Regions from separate parts of the Kitasatospora sp. NPDC093102 genome, predicted to be linked through region 2. Evidence: riboswitches for the same ligand, from Rfam matches in the RefSeq annotation. Region 2 holds a riboswitch; the other holds the start of a gene.

Region 1 (7,448 bases), on a different contig from region 2:
AGCGGCTGGTCGTCGCGGACGAAGGACCAGGCGAGCATGGTGACCGGGCCGGTGAGCATGCCCTTGACCGGACGGCCGGTCAGGCCTTGTGCGTAGCGGAACCAGTCGACGGTCATCGGGTGCGGGCGGGAGATGTCCCCGGCGAGGACCGGCGGGCGCACGTAGCGGGTGCCGTAGGACTGGACCCAGCCGTGCCGGGTGGCGAGGTAGCCGGTGAGCTGTTCGGCGAAGTACTGGACCATGTCGTTGCGCTCGGGCTCGCCGTGCACCAGGACGTCCAGGCCGGCCTTCTCCTGGTAGGCGATGACCTCGCGGACCTCGGCCTCCATCCGCTCCCGGTAGGCGACGAAGTCGATCCGTCCGGCCGTCAGGTCGGCTCGGGCGAGGCGCAGTTCGGTGGTCTGCGGGAAGGAGCCGATGGTGGTGGTCGGCAGCAGTGGCAGGCCGAGGCGGGCGCGCTGGGCCTCGGCCCGGACGGGGTAGGGCTGGGCGCGACGGGCGTCGTCCGCGGTGACGGCGGCGGCCCTGGTGCGCACGGCCGGGTCGCGGGTGATCGGGGAGGTGGCGCGGGAGGCGAGGTCGGCGCGGTTGGCGGCGAGCTCGGCGGTGATCGCGCCGGTGCCCTCGTGCAGGCCGCGGGCGAGCAGCGCCGCCTCGGCGGCCTTCTGCTTGGCGAACGCGAGCCAGCGGGCGATCTGCGGGTCGATGTCGCGTTCGAGGGTTGCGTCGATCGGCACGTGCAGCAGAGAGCAGGACGGCGCCACGTCCACGGTGTCCGCGAGGCCCAGGAGGGTGGCCAGGGTCGCCAGCGACTTCTCCAGGTCGTTGATCCAGATGTTGCGCCCGTCGATCACCCCCGCCACCAGCCGCTTGCCGGGCAGCCCGCCGACGGCGGCGAGGTCGTCGAGGTTGGCGGCGGCCGGGCCGGTGAAGTCCAGCGCCAGACCCTCGACCGGGGCCTTGGCGAGGACCGGCAGCGCGTCGCCGAGCCGGTCGTAGTAGCTCGCGACCAGCAGCTTGGGCCGCTGCGCGAGGCCGCCCAGTTCGCGGTAGGCGCGGGCGGCTGCGTTGAGCTCGGCCGGGGTGCGGTCCTGCACCAGGGCGGGCTCGTCCAGTTGCACCCAGGTGGCGCCGGCGGCCTTCAGGTCGGCGAGCAAGCGGGCGTAGACCGGCAGCAGCCGGTCCAGCAGGGTGATCGGCTGGAAGTCGGCTGCGGCGCCGGGCGCCGGCTTGGCGAGCAGCAGGTAGGTCACCGGCCCGACCAGCACCGGCCGGGCGTCATGGCCGAGTGCGAGGGCCTCCTTGAGCTCGGCGACGGCCTTGGCCGGGTTCGCGGCGAAGGCGGTGTCCGGGCCCAACTCCGGGACGAGGTAGTGGTAGTTGGTGTCGAACCACTTGGTCATCTCCAGCGGTGCGACGTCCTGGGTGCCGCGCGCCATCGCGAAGTAGCCGTCCAGCGGGTCAGCGTCGACTGCCTCCCGGTGGCGGGGAGGGATCGCACCGACGGCGACGGTGGTGTCCAGCACGTGGTCGTAGAGCGAGAAGTCACCGGTCGGGACCTCCTCGATGCCGGAGTCGGCGAGCTGCTGCCAGTTCCCGCGGCGCAGGTCTGCGGCCGTGGCCAGCAGCGCCTCGGCGGTGACCGAGCCCTTCCAGTACCCCTCGATCGCCTTCTTGAGCTCCCGGCCCCTGCCCTGGCGGGGGTAGCCGTACACGGTGGCGACGCTCGCCGCGGCTGCGGACTTCGTGGTCAAGGGACTCTCCTTCGCGAGTCTGTCTCCTCAAGTACCCGGGGACGGGACGAGGACGCGAAGGGATGACGAACCGGGCGGCGGCCGCCACGAAACGTACGGGGCCTGATCCGCCTGGTATGGTCGCCGACCCGCCCACGAGGTCACCGGATAGCCGCACGCGAACGGTCGCGTACGGGCAGTGGCAGGTCTTCGGACTCGCGGGCACGTCCAACCCCTGGAAGGCGGACACCTACTGGCCGTCGCTTCCCAGACCCGTCCCGGGCCCAGTGCGTATGACGGCGGTCGTTCCCACTCACCGCTGCGGGGCAGTCCCGGATTCCCACCGGGTTCCCTCTTGCGACGCGCCTGCCTGGCGGACAGGGCGAACCAGCTGCGCGGCCAGCTTAGGGGCAAAGGTCTTGGCCTGACGCGAAAATCACGGAACGTGTCCGAATGATGAGACCCCGCCTCGGCTCACGGGCCGACGGTCAGGTTCGCGGCGAGGCGTCCGGCGTGCGCGGCAGGGCAGCGCGGATGTCCGCGAGCAGTTCGGGCAGGCCTCGGCCCGGTCCCAGCCGGCCGTCCAGCCGCTCGATCTGGTCGGCGGGGATGCTCGCCAGCACCCGTTGGGCTTCGCCCAGGAGTTGCCGTTCCCGGTGGAGGTCGAGCTTCATCCTGGCGACCTGCGCCTGCGCCCCGCCCAGCTGGCGGCGTGCGGATTCGAGGCCGGCGTGCTGTTCCGGGGTCAGGACGACGACGTTGGCCCCGTTCAGCGTCATCGTCCGGTGCTTCGCGGGCTTGGGCACCATGGTTGGCCTTTCGGTTCAGGAGTGCGCCTGCCCCGTGGGCTGCGCGGCGGTTTGCGGCCCTACCGTGCCGTCCGGACCGTGCGGGGCCTCGAAATGCACCGTGGGCTCGAAGTTGGCGCGGCGGGCCGCGCGGCGGAAGACGGTCAGGACGGCCGGCCCGACGACGAGCAGGGCGGTCAGGGTGGTGACGGCCCGGCCGGTGTCCCAGCCGAGCGAAGTGGCGAGGTCGAAGAGCAGGTAGCGGTGCCACTGTTCGGTGAAGGGCAGGCCGGGGAGGTAGGCGATGGAGCTGTTCGGGTCGGTCGAGAACGGCCAGAAGGACAGGTTCAGCAGGAAGCCGAAAAGGTAGCCGGAGAAGGCCCCGTACACGGCCAGCATCGGAACTTCCCAGCCCCGCCGGGCCTTCGGCAGCAGCCCGGCGAGCATGCCGACGAAGGCGCAGCCGAACATCTGGTAAGGCATCCAGGGGCCGACTCCGCCGGTGAGCAAGGCTGAGGCGAACAGCGAGGTGCAGCCGAGGGTGAAGCCGAAGCCGGGGCCGAAGACGCGGCCCGCCAGGACGAGGGTGAAGAAGACCGTCTCCACTCCGGCGGTCCCGGCGCCGAGGGGCCGGAGTCCGGCGTTGACGGCCGACAGCACGCCGAGCATGGCGAGGGCCTTGGCGTCGATGCCGCCGGCCGAGATCTCCGCGATGACGACGGCGAGCACCAGGACGAGCAGCGCTCCGAAGATCAGCGGCGGGGCGTAGTTGGAACCGAACTTTCCGGGGGCGACGACGAACGGCCAGGTGAAGGCGACCAGGCCGATGAAGGCGGCCAGGGCGACGACGATGCGGGCCCGGCCGGGGATCCGGACGGCGGTCATCGGGTGGCCTCCGTCGCTTCCAGGGCCGCCCCGACCTGTCGTGTCGTCAGATAGGCGAGTGGGGCGAGGATCTTGGCGGCTTGCGGGGCGAACGTGGGCGAGGCGACGATGACCTCGGCGGTCGGTCCGTCGGCGACGATCTCGCCCTCGGCCATTACCACGACGCGGTCGGCGGCGGAGGCGACGAACTCGACGTCGTGGGTGGAGACGACGACCGTACGGCCTTCGGCGGCGAGGGCGTCCACGATGCCGGTGAGCGTCTCCTTCGCCTGGTAGTCGAGCCCTCGGGTGGGTTCGTCCAGCAGCACGACCCGTGGTGCGGCGGACAGTTGGATCGCCAGGACGAGGGCCAGCTTCTGCCCCTCGGAGAGGTCCCGGGGGTGGGTGTCGTCCGGGATCCCTGGGGCCAGGCGGTCGAGGATCTGCCGTGCGGTCGGCCCGCCGACGTCATCGGCTTCGAGGTCGCTCTGGGCGAGTTCCTGGGCGACCGTCTCCAGGTACAGCAGGTCGGTGGGGGTCTGCGGGACGAGCCCGACGAGCTGCCGGGCCCGGGCGGCGGGGAGGCGCTTGGGGTCCTCGGCCAGGCCGCCCCAGGCCCTGGTGACCTTCACTCTGCCGCCCTGGCGGGGCCCGGAGCCCTGGAGGGCCCACAGGAGCGAGGACTTGCCGGAGCCGTTGCGGCCCATCAGGGCGGTGACCTCGCCCGCGCTCAGTGCCAGGTCAACGTCCCGGACGGCTGCCACCGGCCCGTACCGGACGACCACTCCCTTCGCGTCCAGCACCGGTTCCCCCGCCACCGCTGCCCGGCGCGGCGGGGGAACCGGCACGTCGGTGAGCCGCTCCCGCAGCGGTGCGGCGGCGCGGCGGGCGTCCCGGACGGACAACGGCAAAGGCCGCCAGCCGGCCAGGCGACCGAGGTCGACGACGGGCGGCGCGATCGTGGTGTCCCGGAAGACCTCTGCGGGCGGCCCGTGCACGACCGTCCCGTCGCCGGGCAGGTAGGCGACCCGGTCTGCGTACTGGACGACCCGCTCCAGCCGGTGCTCGGCGAGCAGGACGGTGACGCCGAGGTCGTGGACCAGCCGGGTGATCGCGGCCAGCACCTCCTCGGCAGCGGTCGGGTCGAGCGCGGAGGTCGGTTCGTCCAGGACCAGGACGCGCGGGTGCGCGGTGAGCACGGAGCCGATGGCGACGCGCTGCTGCTGGCCGCCGGAGAGCTCGTGCAGGGCCCGGTGACGCAGGTCGGCCAGGCCCAGCAGGTCGAGGGTCTCCTCGACGCGCTTGCGCATCACGTCCGGTGGGATCGCCAACTGCTCCATGACGTAGGCCAGTTCCTCCTCCACGGTGTCGGTGGTGAAGCCGGCCAGGGGGTCCTGCCCGACCACGCCGACCACATCGGCGAGCTCGCGCGGGGGGTGGTGGGCGGTGTCCCGGCCATCCACGGTGACGCGGCCGCGCAGGGTGCCGCCGGTGAAGTGCGGCACCAGGCCGTTCACCGCGCCGAGCAGGGTGGACTTGCCGACGCCGGTGCGGCCGACCACGAGGCAGAGCTCGCCCTCCGGGATGTGCAGGTCGATGTCGCGCAGGACGGGCGTGGTCTCGCCGTCGTACACCACGCTCACCCGGTCGAATCGGATCACGTGCTCACCTCGGAGGTCGTGCGGTCGGTGCTGATGCTGCGGGTGCCGCGGCGCCTGAGGGGGGCGCCGGCGGGCACGGGCGTACGGCCGGGCGGTGGCGAGACGATTCCGGCTGCGCCCGCCAGCAGCAGGGCGAGCACCGGGACGAGCGGCAGTGTCGGCCAGGCCAGCGGGTAGAGGGAAGGGTTGAGGTCGGTGGCGTCGTAGCCGACGGTGGCGAACAGCAGCACGGCGGCGGTCACACCGCACCCGGCCACGCCCCACTCGGCGGCCCGCCAGCGGTCCGGCCGGTAGGTGGTGCGCCGCACCCGCCGCCCGCCGAGCAGTAGGCCCGTCACGCAGAGCACGGCACCCGCGAGGAAGGCCGGCAGCCCGAGCACGGCGGGCGCCGTACCGTCCAGCAGCCCGTACACCCCGGCACACAGGCCGCACATGCCGAGCAGCATCAGCGCGCCGGTGAGCCGACGGGAGCGGCGCGAGGCGGTGCCGGAGCGGCCGTAGCCGCGCGAGTCCATGGCGGCCGCAAGGCTGAGCGAACGCTCCAGCGCGTCCTCCAGGACCGGCACCACGATGCTGCGCAGCGCGCGTACGCCCTTGCGCCGCCCGGCGCGCAACCGCCGTGCCCGGGCGACGCGTTGGACGCTCTGCACCAGCTGGGGCGCGACACTGAGCGACACCGTCACGGCGACGCCCAGCTCGTACAGGGCGCCGGGCAGGACCCGCAGCGCCCGCTTGGGGTTCGCGAGGGTGTTGGCGGCGCCGATGCAGCAGATCAGGCAGGCCAGCCGCAGCCCGTCGAAGGCCGCGGAGAGCGTGGCCTCCAGTGAGACCGGGCCACCGATCTCGATGCCCGCGTACCAGTCGGGGGTGGGGATGTGCGGCAGGGAGAAAAGCAGGTGGTCGTTCGGGGTGATGCCGGTCGCGAAGACGCACCGGAACACCACCCGGATCGCCACCACCGTCAGCGCCAGCCAGAGGTAGTAGGTGAAGCCGCGGGCCCACGGGGCCTCGGTGCGGCGGGCCGTCACCACATAGCCGAGCACGGCGAGGACGAGCAGGAGCAACAGCGGGTTGGTCGTGCGGCTGGCCGCCGTCGCCAGGGCGAGCGCCCACGCCCACCAGGCCAGCGGATGCAGGTTGCGTGCGCTGCGCCGACCACCCGCTCCCCGCCCGGGGGCGGTGGGCGGGCTGACGGGCAGGGCGGCGGCGTGTTTGTCGAGCGCGGTCACCGGATCACTCGGCCTGTCGCCGGCGGCGGCGCGCCGTGATCACGGTCGCCACGCCCAGGACCACGACGAGGACGGAACCCACCACCGCGGGGAGCATCGAACCTGAGTCGTGCGGGGCATCGGCCACCGGGTTGGCGTCCACCACCCCGCCGGGCACGGCGGGGGTGGCCGTCGGCGCGGCCACGGCGGGCTGCTCAGTCGGCTGGTCGCTCGCGGTGTCCGTCGGTGCCGCGGTGGGCGGCTCGACCGGAATCGGTGTGGCGGGCACCGGCGTCGGCTCGGGGTCGCCCGGCGGGGTGACGCCGTCCTCGGGGGTACCGGCCGTGCCGTTCCCCGGGGGCGTGACGGGCACGGGCGGACGGGCTCCGCCGGCCGGGGGTTTGGCGGGAGCCGGGGCACGCCCGGTGCCACCGGTAGTGCCGGAGCCGCCGGTGCTGCCGCCGGAACCGGTGCCGGAGCCACCATCACCGCTCGTACCGGTCGCCCCCGTGGAGCCGCCCGAACCACCGGAGCCGCCCGCGGTGCCCTGGCCCGGGTCGGCCGGCTGCCCACCGGGGCTGGAATTGTGCGCCCGAACGCTGTCCGGCGAGAACGTCGGACGCCCCTCGGTGCCCTCGATGTTGGTGCCGCCGAAGATCCACAGGTCGACGCTGCCGGGCTTCGGCTGGTAGAGCATCGCACCGAGCTGGCTGTAGGACCACTCGTTCTGGCCCGGATCGGCGTGCCAGTACGACCAGTACGCGGTGGCCGGGGGCGTCAGGACGCACTTCTCCTGGTCCGGGGTCGGGAACTGCTTGCCGCCCTGGAAACCGCTGTAGCCGATCCGGCAGATGAAGGCCGGACCGTCGTGGCCGGTGCCGGTGGTCTTCCAGCCCCCCTGGTTCAGCAGGGTGTACCCGGTGGTGGGCGTGGTGCCACAAGAGCGCAGCAGCGGTCCGCCCCACTTGCTGAAGTCCACGGCGAGTACGACCCCGGAGGTGGTCGTGCACTGGTCCATCGGCAACGGCGCCGCAGCGGCCGGGGCCGCGCCCACGGCGACGCCGCCGAACGCGAGCGCGGAGGTCAGCGCCGCCGCCCCGGACAGCCGGGCGAGCCGTTCACCGAGTCCCCGGCTCACCGGTGCCGCCCCGGGGCAGCCGCGATGCGGCGACGGGCGACGAGGACGGCCGCGGC
Region 2 (7,448 bases):
GGCCGGCGTCCATGGGGTGCTTGACCTTGGTCATCTCGGTGACCAGGTCGGCGAATCCGGTCAGCGCCTCGGGCGCGTACCGGCCGGTGATGACGACGTGCTGGCTGCCCGGGCGGTCCTTGAGCACGGCCACCACCTCGTCCGGGTCGACCCACCCCCAGTGCATCGGGTAGGTGAACTCGTCCAGCACGTAGAAGCGGTAGGTCTCGGCCGCGAGGTCCCGCTTGACCTGCTCCCAGCCCTCCTTGGCCGCCTCCTCGCTGGACATCTCCTGCTCGGCGGAGCGCTGGATCCAGGACCAGCCGGAGCCCATCTTGTGCCAGTCGACGGTGCCGCCCTCGCCGGAGGCGCCGAGCACGCGCAGCGCGTTCTCCTCGCCGACCTTCCACTTGGCGGACTTCACGAACTGGAACACCCCGACCGGCCAGCCCTGGTTCCAGGCCCGCAGCGCCATGCCGAACGCGGCCGTGGACTTCCCCTTGCCCGGGCCGGTGTGCACGGCGGTGATCGGCAGCGTACGGCGCTGGCGGGTCGTCAGGCCGTCGTCGGGAACGCTCTCGGGGACACCCTTGGGCATGGGTCAGGCCGCCTTTCGCATGGTGGTCGCACGGTTCTCGCGGACGGTCGTGGGACGGTTCTCGCGGACGAGCGAGGCCACGCCCTCGGCGCGCAGCTCGTCCAGGCTGACGGCGGTGCCGCCGAGCAGCCCGGCCAGCGTACGGGCCAGGCCCAGGCGGACCGGGCCGGACTCGCAGTCCAGCACCACGCTCGCCGTGCCCTGCGTCGCGAACAGGGCGGCCGCGCGGTGCGACCGGGCGAGCGCGTCCCGCCCGCCGGTGGCCCGGCCGTCGGTCACCACGACCAGCAGCGGGCGCCGGTTCGGGTCGCGCAGCCGTTCCACCCGCAGCACCTCGTGCGCGCGCAGCAGGCCGGCGGCCAGCGGGGTCCGCCCGCCGGTGGGCAGCGACTCCAGCCGGGCCGCGCCGACCTCCACCGAGGAGGTGGGCGGCAGCGCCAGCTCGGCGCCCGCGCCCCGGAAGGTGATCATGCCGATCTTGTCGCGGCGCTGGTAGGAGTCCATCAGCAGCGACAGCACCGCGCCCTTGACGGCGGTCATCCGCTGCCGGGCGGCCATCGAGCCGGAGGCGTCCACCACGAACAGCACCAGGTTGGACTCCCGTCCCTGGCGGACCTGTTCGCGGAAGTCGTCCTTGTGCAGCACCAGTGCCCGGCCGCTGCGCCCGCGCGCGGCCTGGTGCGGCGCGGCGGCCTGGAGGGTCGCGGTCAGGTGCAGCCGGCCGAGCGCGCCCTGCGGGCGGCGGGCGCGGATGGTGTGCCCGCCGGTCGTCTCGGCGGGGGAGCGGCGGCCCTGGGCACCGTGCCCGGTGCCCCGCACGGTGAACAGCCGGGTCCGGTACGGGTCCCCGGCCGCGACCGGCGCCGACTCCCGCGCGGGGGAGGGGTGTTGGGCCGGCACGGGCGACTGGGCGGGCTCCCCGGCACTCTCGGTGGCGGACACCTCGGGGCCGCCGTCCGACGGTTCGGGCGCGCCACCGCCGTCGGGGCCACCGCCATCGGGGCCGCGTCCGTCCGGACCGCCGTCTTCCGGCCCCCCGTCCGGGCCGCCCTCCGGTCCACCGTCGCCGTCCGGGCCGGGTCCGTCGCCCTCGGGCTCCGGGTCCTCCTGCTGGGCGTGCTCCTCCAGCGTCCGGTCCAGCTGCTCCTCGTCCAGCCCCGGCGCGTCGAAGGGGTTGCGGCGGCGCCGGTGCGGCAGCGCCAGCTGGGCGGCCTTGCGGACGTCCTCCTCCAGCACCTCGGTGCGCCCGTCCCAGGCGGCCAGCGCGACGGCGGTGCGGGCCATCACGATGTCCGCGCGCAGCCCGTCCACCTCGAACGCGGCGCACACGGCGGTGATCTGACGCAGTGCCACATCTGTCAGCTCGACCTTGGGCAGCAACTCCCGGGCCGTGATGATGTGTTCGGCGAGTGCCCGCTCCTCCTGGGCGAATCGCGCGGCGAAGCCGGCCGGGTCCGCGTCGTACGCGAGGCGGCGGCGGACCACCTCGGCGCGCTCGGCCGGGTCCCGGGTGGCGGCGATCTCGACGGTCAGACCGAACCGGTCGAGCAGTTGCGGACGCAGCTCGCCCTCCTCCGGGTTCATCGTGCCGACCAGCAGGAACCGGGCCGCGTGCCGCACCGACACGCCCTCCCGCTCGACGTAGGAGCGGCCCATCGCGGCGGCGTCCAGCAGCAGGTCCACCACGTGGTCCTGGAGCAGGTTCACCTCGTCGATGTAGAGCACGCCGCGGTGTGCCCTGGCGAGCAGCCCGGGCTCGTACGCCTTGACGCCCTCGGCCAGCGCCCGCTCCAGGTCGAGCGAGCCGACGATCCGGTCCTCGGCCACGCCGACCGGCAACTCGACCAGCTGGGAAGGCCGTTCGGAGGCGGACGGGGAGACGTGCGGCCCGTCCGGGCACTGCGGGTCGGGTGTGGCCGGGTCGCAGGCGAAGCGGCAGTCGTCCACGGCGGCGATGGCCGGCAGCAGGCCGGCCAGCGCGCGCACCATGGTCGACTTCGCGGTGCCCTTCTCGCCGCGCACCAGCACGCCGCCCACGGCCGGGGAGACCGCGTTCAGCAGCAGTCCCAGCCGCAGGTCGGCCATGCCGACGATCGCGGTGAACGGATAGCGGACGTCACTCATGCCGTACCCCACTCCTGTCGTGTCCGGCCCTGTGGCCCTGCCTGGTCCTGCGGTCCCGTCCGGCTCTGCTGTCGTACCCGGCTCATGCGTCACTCCCAGGGGCCCCGGGCGGGACGAACGGCAGCGATCCGGCCGCCGGCACTCCGCCCTCGATCAGCTTCCACAGCGCGTCGGTGTCCGCGTGCTCCTCGATCAGGTCGCCCAGCCGGTCCAGCCGGGCCTCGCGCGCCGCGGCGAAGGAGGTGTCCGGTGCCGGGACGAACGCCCGGCCGGACAACTCGGCGACCTCACGCAGGAGTTCGCGGCGGAACCCGTCGTTCTCCAGCACGCCGTGCCAGGTCGTGCCCCAGACCGAGCCCACCCGGCAGCCGTCCAGACTCCGCCCCCGGTCATCGGAGACGAACGCATCGCCGCCTTCGACCGCCACCACCCCGTGGTGGATCTCGTAACCCTCCACCCGCTGCCCGTAGGCCTCGCCGACCGGCCGTGCCAGCACCTTCTCGATGCCGAACCGCACGCGCGTCGGCAACAGGCCGAGGCCCTCGACGGCACCCGACTTGGACTCGACCTCGTCCACGATCGAGTGCGCCAGCATCTGGTAGCCGCCGCAGACCCCGAGGACCGGCAGCCCGGCCGCCGCCCGCGCCTTCAGGGCCGGCTCCAGGCCGCGCTCGCGCAGCCAGGCGAGGTCGGCGACGGTGGCCCGGGTACCGGGCAGCACCACCAGGTCGGCGTCGGCCAGTTCCTCCGGCCTGGTCGCCCAGCGCACCAGCACGCCCGGCTCCTGCGCGAGCGCGTCCACGTCGGTGAAGTTGGACAGCCGCGGGAAGCGCACCACGGCCACCCGCAGCACGTCCGCGCCGAGCGGCCCGGGCCCGTCCGCCCGGTCCACCACCGTGGACAGGTCCAGCGAGTCCTCCGCGTCCAGCCAGAGCCCGGGCAGCATCGGCAGTGTGCCCAGCACCGGACGGCCGGTCAGCCGGTGCAGCATCTCCAGCCCGGGTGCCAGCAGCCGCGCGTCGCCGCGGAACTTGTTGACGAACCAGCCCGCCACGTGCCGCTGGTCCTCCGCCGACAGCAGCGCCAGCGTCCCGTACATCGCCGCGAAGACCCCGCCGCGGTCGATGTCCCCGACCACCACCACCGGCAGGGCGGCGGCCGTGGCCAGGCCCATGTTGGCGATGTCGCGGTCGCGCAGGTTGATCTCGGCGGGCGAGCCTGCGCCCTCGCAGACCACCACGTCGTAGCGGCGGCGCAGGTCGGCCAGGCACTCCAGGGCGCGCTCCAGCAGAACGGGCTTGCGCTCGCGGTAGTCCAGTGCGCCCACCTCGGCCACCGGCCGGCCGAGCAGCACCACCTGGCTCCGGCCGTCCGCGCCCGGCTTCAGCAGCACCGGGTTCATCGCCGCCTCCGGCTCCACCCGGGCGGCCTGCGCCTGCATCGCCTGGGCGCGGCCGATCTCGGCGCCGTCGGCGGTGACGAAGGAGTTGAGCGACATGTTCTGCGCCTTGAACGGCGCGACCCGCACGCCCTGGCGGGCGAGCCAACGGCAGATCCCGGCCGTCACCACGCTCTTGCCCGCGTCCGAGGTCGTCCCCGCGACCAGCAGCGCGTTCGTCATGCCCTTCCCCTCTTCCCCAGGAACGCCCGCAGCAGGACGTGCCCCGCGACCGTCGTACCCAGCGCCAGTGCGCCCACCCGCCGGGAGAGCGCGCAGGCCCGCTCGATGTCGTCCACCGTCACCGGCCGCAGCTCTGCGCCCAGGACCGGCCGGTGCTCGATCCGCTCGCCGTACTGCAGCGTCCCGCCCAGCCGCACGCCGACCGCGCCGGCGAACGCCGACTCCGCCTGGCCCGCGTTCGGGCTCGGGTGCGCGGAGCCGTCGCGCCGCCAGACCCGCCAGGCCGTCCGGGGCTCGGGTGCGGCGGCCACCGTCAGCAGCGCCGTCAGCCGGGCTCCCGGCCAGCCCGCCAGGTCGTCCAGCCGGGCCGAGGCCCAGCCGAACCGGGCGTAGCGCGGCGAGCGGTGGCCCACCATGGCGTCCAGGGTGTTCACGGCACGGAAGGCCAGCAGGCCGGGGGTGCCGGCCAGGGCGCCCCAGGTCAGCGCGTTCACCACGGCGTCGGCCGTGTTCTCGGCCACCGACTCGACCACCGCCCGGGCGATCTGCTGCCCGTCCAGCGCGCTCGGATCCCGCCCGCACAGGTGCGGCAGCCGCTCGCGGGCGGCCGCGAGGTCGCCCGCGGTCAGCGAACGGCCGATGGTGCGCGCCTCCCGGGTCAGCGAGGTGCCGCCGAGCACCGTCCAGGTCGCGGCCGCCGCCAGCGCAGCCCGGCCCAGCGGGCGCCGGCCCACCGTACGGTCCAGGGCGAGCGCGCCCGCCGCCACCGCGCCCACGCACAGCGCCGTGTACCCGGCCCCGGCACCGCGGTCGTCGCGCCACAGCCTCCGCTCCAGCCGGGTCGCGGCGGTGCCGAAGACGGCGACCGGGTGGCCCCGGCGGGGGTCGGCGAAGCGGGCGTCGGCGGCGTAGCCCGCGACGGCGCCGAGCGCGAACGCGGCGGCGCAGGTCAGCGTGCGCGGAGACGGAGAAGGTGCCGGCGGGGTCATCGGTGGCACGGCGGAAGGCAGCTCGGAGTCCGGCGGGGCGGGGCAGCCTGCATCGCGTGCGTGTCCTCACTCAGGGTCCGCGCCCTGGATCGACGTGACGGGGGCGAGAGTCTCCTGGCTTCCGGGTCGAACGCACTCCCGGAGCCTTCCAGCGGCCGTCGACGGCCCGCCGTGGCGATGTTCCGAGCGTGCTCCCCGGTGACAGTGGCGGGACCGCGCCGGACTTCCACCGGCTTCCTCTCCATGCCTCCGTTTGGCCCCAGGATCCCATCACGGGCCCGAACCGGGAGTCAACCGAGGTCGCGGAGGGGTTGGTCACACGCGGGCGCCGCCGACTGACACCCTGTGGGATCGCCCAGCGCGGCATCGGCCCGGTGCCGCTTCGCGCGTTCGGCGGCCGGTGCCGTATCGCGCTCCACGGCGGCCTTCCGGTGGCATGCTCCGCGGAAGGCCCCCCGTCGCCCCATCGTCGACTCCTTCACCGCCCGCTGCCGGCCTCTCCCCGGCACCGTCGGGTCGCCGCTGGGGTCACCCGGACGGCCTAGCCCGGTGGCCGGGCGGGCGGGGCGCCGGTGGACTGGTGCTCGAACACCGTCCGGTCCGTGACCAACAGAGCGGGGAGCGAAATGCGATGGGGAACCGCCGCCGTCGTGGCGGCCGCAGCGGTCGGGGCCGCCGTGCTGGTGATCGGCCGTCGGGCCTCCGAGCAGATGGTCCGTCCGGCGACCGCCGTCCAGGAGTCCGGTCCGATCCTGGTCCACAGCCTCGCCCCCGGCCGGGTCACCTTCACCCGCAGCCCCGAGAGCCTGCGCCCCGGCCGCTGGGCGGTCGAGTGGGCGGACGGTGGGCACGCGGTCGTCGAGGAGGTCCTGCGCAGCGACGAACGGGGCGTCACCCGCCGCCTGGTCCGTGCCGACCGGGGCACCCTCACCGCCGGTACCGAGGTCCGCCTCACTCCCCGGGTCCACCTCGGCGACCCCACCGAGGCGTTCGGCCTCGCCTTCGCCGACACCATCGCCGAGGGCGAGCTCGGTGCGCTGCCCGCCTGGCAGCTCGACGGCAAACGCGGCACCTGGGTGATCCTGGTGCACGGCCCCGAAGCCGACCGCCAGCAGACCCTCCCGGTGCTCCCCGTCCTCGACCGGCTCGGCCTGCCCGCCCTCGCCGTCACCTACCGCGGCGACCAGGGCGCCCCCGCCTCCCCCGACGGGCTGACCCATTTCGGCGAGACCGAGTGGCGAGACATCGAGTCGGCGGTAGGGCTGGCGTTCGACAGCGGTGCGGGCGCGGTGATCCTCTACGGCTGGTCCCTCGGGGCGACCACGGTCCTCCGGACGGCGGCCCGCTCCGCCTGGTCGCACGCCATCCGCGGGCTGATCCTCGACTCGCCCGTGCTCGACCTCCCGGCCTCCGCCCGCCGGGACGCCGCCCGGGCCGGCTTCCAGGGCGTCGCCGCCGAACTCGGCGCCCTCGCCGCCGAGGGCCGCACCGGCGTCGACCTCGCCGACTTCGGCCGCATCGCCGAGGGCACCGACCTGCGCGTGCCCACTCTCCTGCTGCACAGCCCCGAGGACCGGATAGCCCCCTTCGGCAGCGCGGAGAAGCTGGCTGCCGCCCGCCCCGACGTGGTCAGCCTCCAGACGTTCCCCGGCGCCGACCACGCCACCCTCTGGAACACCGCCCCCGACCACTACACCGAGCTCCTCCGCCGCTGGCTCACGCCGCTGCTGTAGCCCCCCCTGGCCGTGCGAGCGGTTTCGGCTGAGCCCCACCGGGTTTTCCGGCGAGGATTCCGCCGTCCACGAATGAACGTTTCTGCCTTTTCGCCGGGCATGCGCGAAAAGTCGGCCGGTCCGACTTCTCGTGCAGCATGACCCCGCCACCCCGTCCGCCATCCGTCCGGATTCGGGCTGGACAGTCCCGCGGGAAGTCGGCGGAGCGGATTCCCCGCGCGAAAAGCCCCCTGCCGTCAGGGGCGACAATTGGACCGACCCCTTACCCCCCACCCGTACGCACGGTGATCGGTCGAGCATTCTCGGCGACCGGGGTGGCGCCAGTGGCATGGCCGGGTCACACGTTTCCAGCCAGGCGGTTTGCCGCTGTTGCCCGATCTTGCGGAGGTGCCGCCGCCGGTCGC

What was found. Region 2 has a riboswitch for cobalamin ahead of AB0O11_RS31010 (cobalamin biosynthesis protein). Riboswitches for the same ligand answer to the same signal wherever they lie in the genome.
Region 1: it holds a riboswitch for cobalamin, as region 2 does, so the genes downstream of both, metE (5-methyltetrahydropteroyltriglutamate--homocysteine S-methyltransferase) here and AB0O11_RS31010 (cobalamin biosynthesis protein) in region 2, are expected to answer to the same signal.

What each region holds. Positions count from the first base shown of each region.
Region 1 covers NZ_JBFBFA010000048.1:28,771-36,218, reverse strand. Annotated here, with positions in the region: gene metE (5-methyltetrahydropteroyltriglutamate--homocysteine S-methyltransferase) at 1-1,754, opposite strand, end outside; cobalamin riboswitch at 1,917-2,140, opposite strand; gene AB0O11_RS34080 (hypothetical protein) at 2,222-2,542, opposite strand; gene AB0O11_RS34075 (ECF transporter S component) at 2,558-3,406, opposite strand; gene AB0O11_RS34070 (ATP-binding cassette domain-containing protein) at 3,403-5,046, opposite strand; gene AB0O11_RS34065 (CbiQ family ECF transporter T component) at 5,043-6,275, opposite strand; gene AB0O11_RS34060 (hypothetical protein) at 6,280-7,341, opposite strand; gene AB0O11_RS34055 (prenyltransferase/squalene oxidase repeat-containing protein) at 7,389-7,448, opposite strand, start outside.
Region 2 covers NZ_JBFBFA010000037.1:64,457-71,904, forward strand. Annotated here, with positions in the region: gene cobO (cob(I)yrinic acid a,c-diamide adenosyltransferase) at 1-577, opposite strand, end outside; gene AB0O11_RS31000 (putative cobaltochelatase) at 581-2,701, opposite strand; gene AB0O11_RS31005 (cobyric acid synthase) at 2,784-4,322, opposite strand; gene AB0O11_RS31010 (cobalamin biosynthesis protein) at 4,319-5,311, opposite strand; cobalamin riboswitch at 5,419-5,552, opposite strand; gene AB0O11_RS31015 (alpha/beta hydrolase) at 5,938-7,044, shown strand.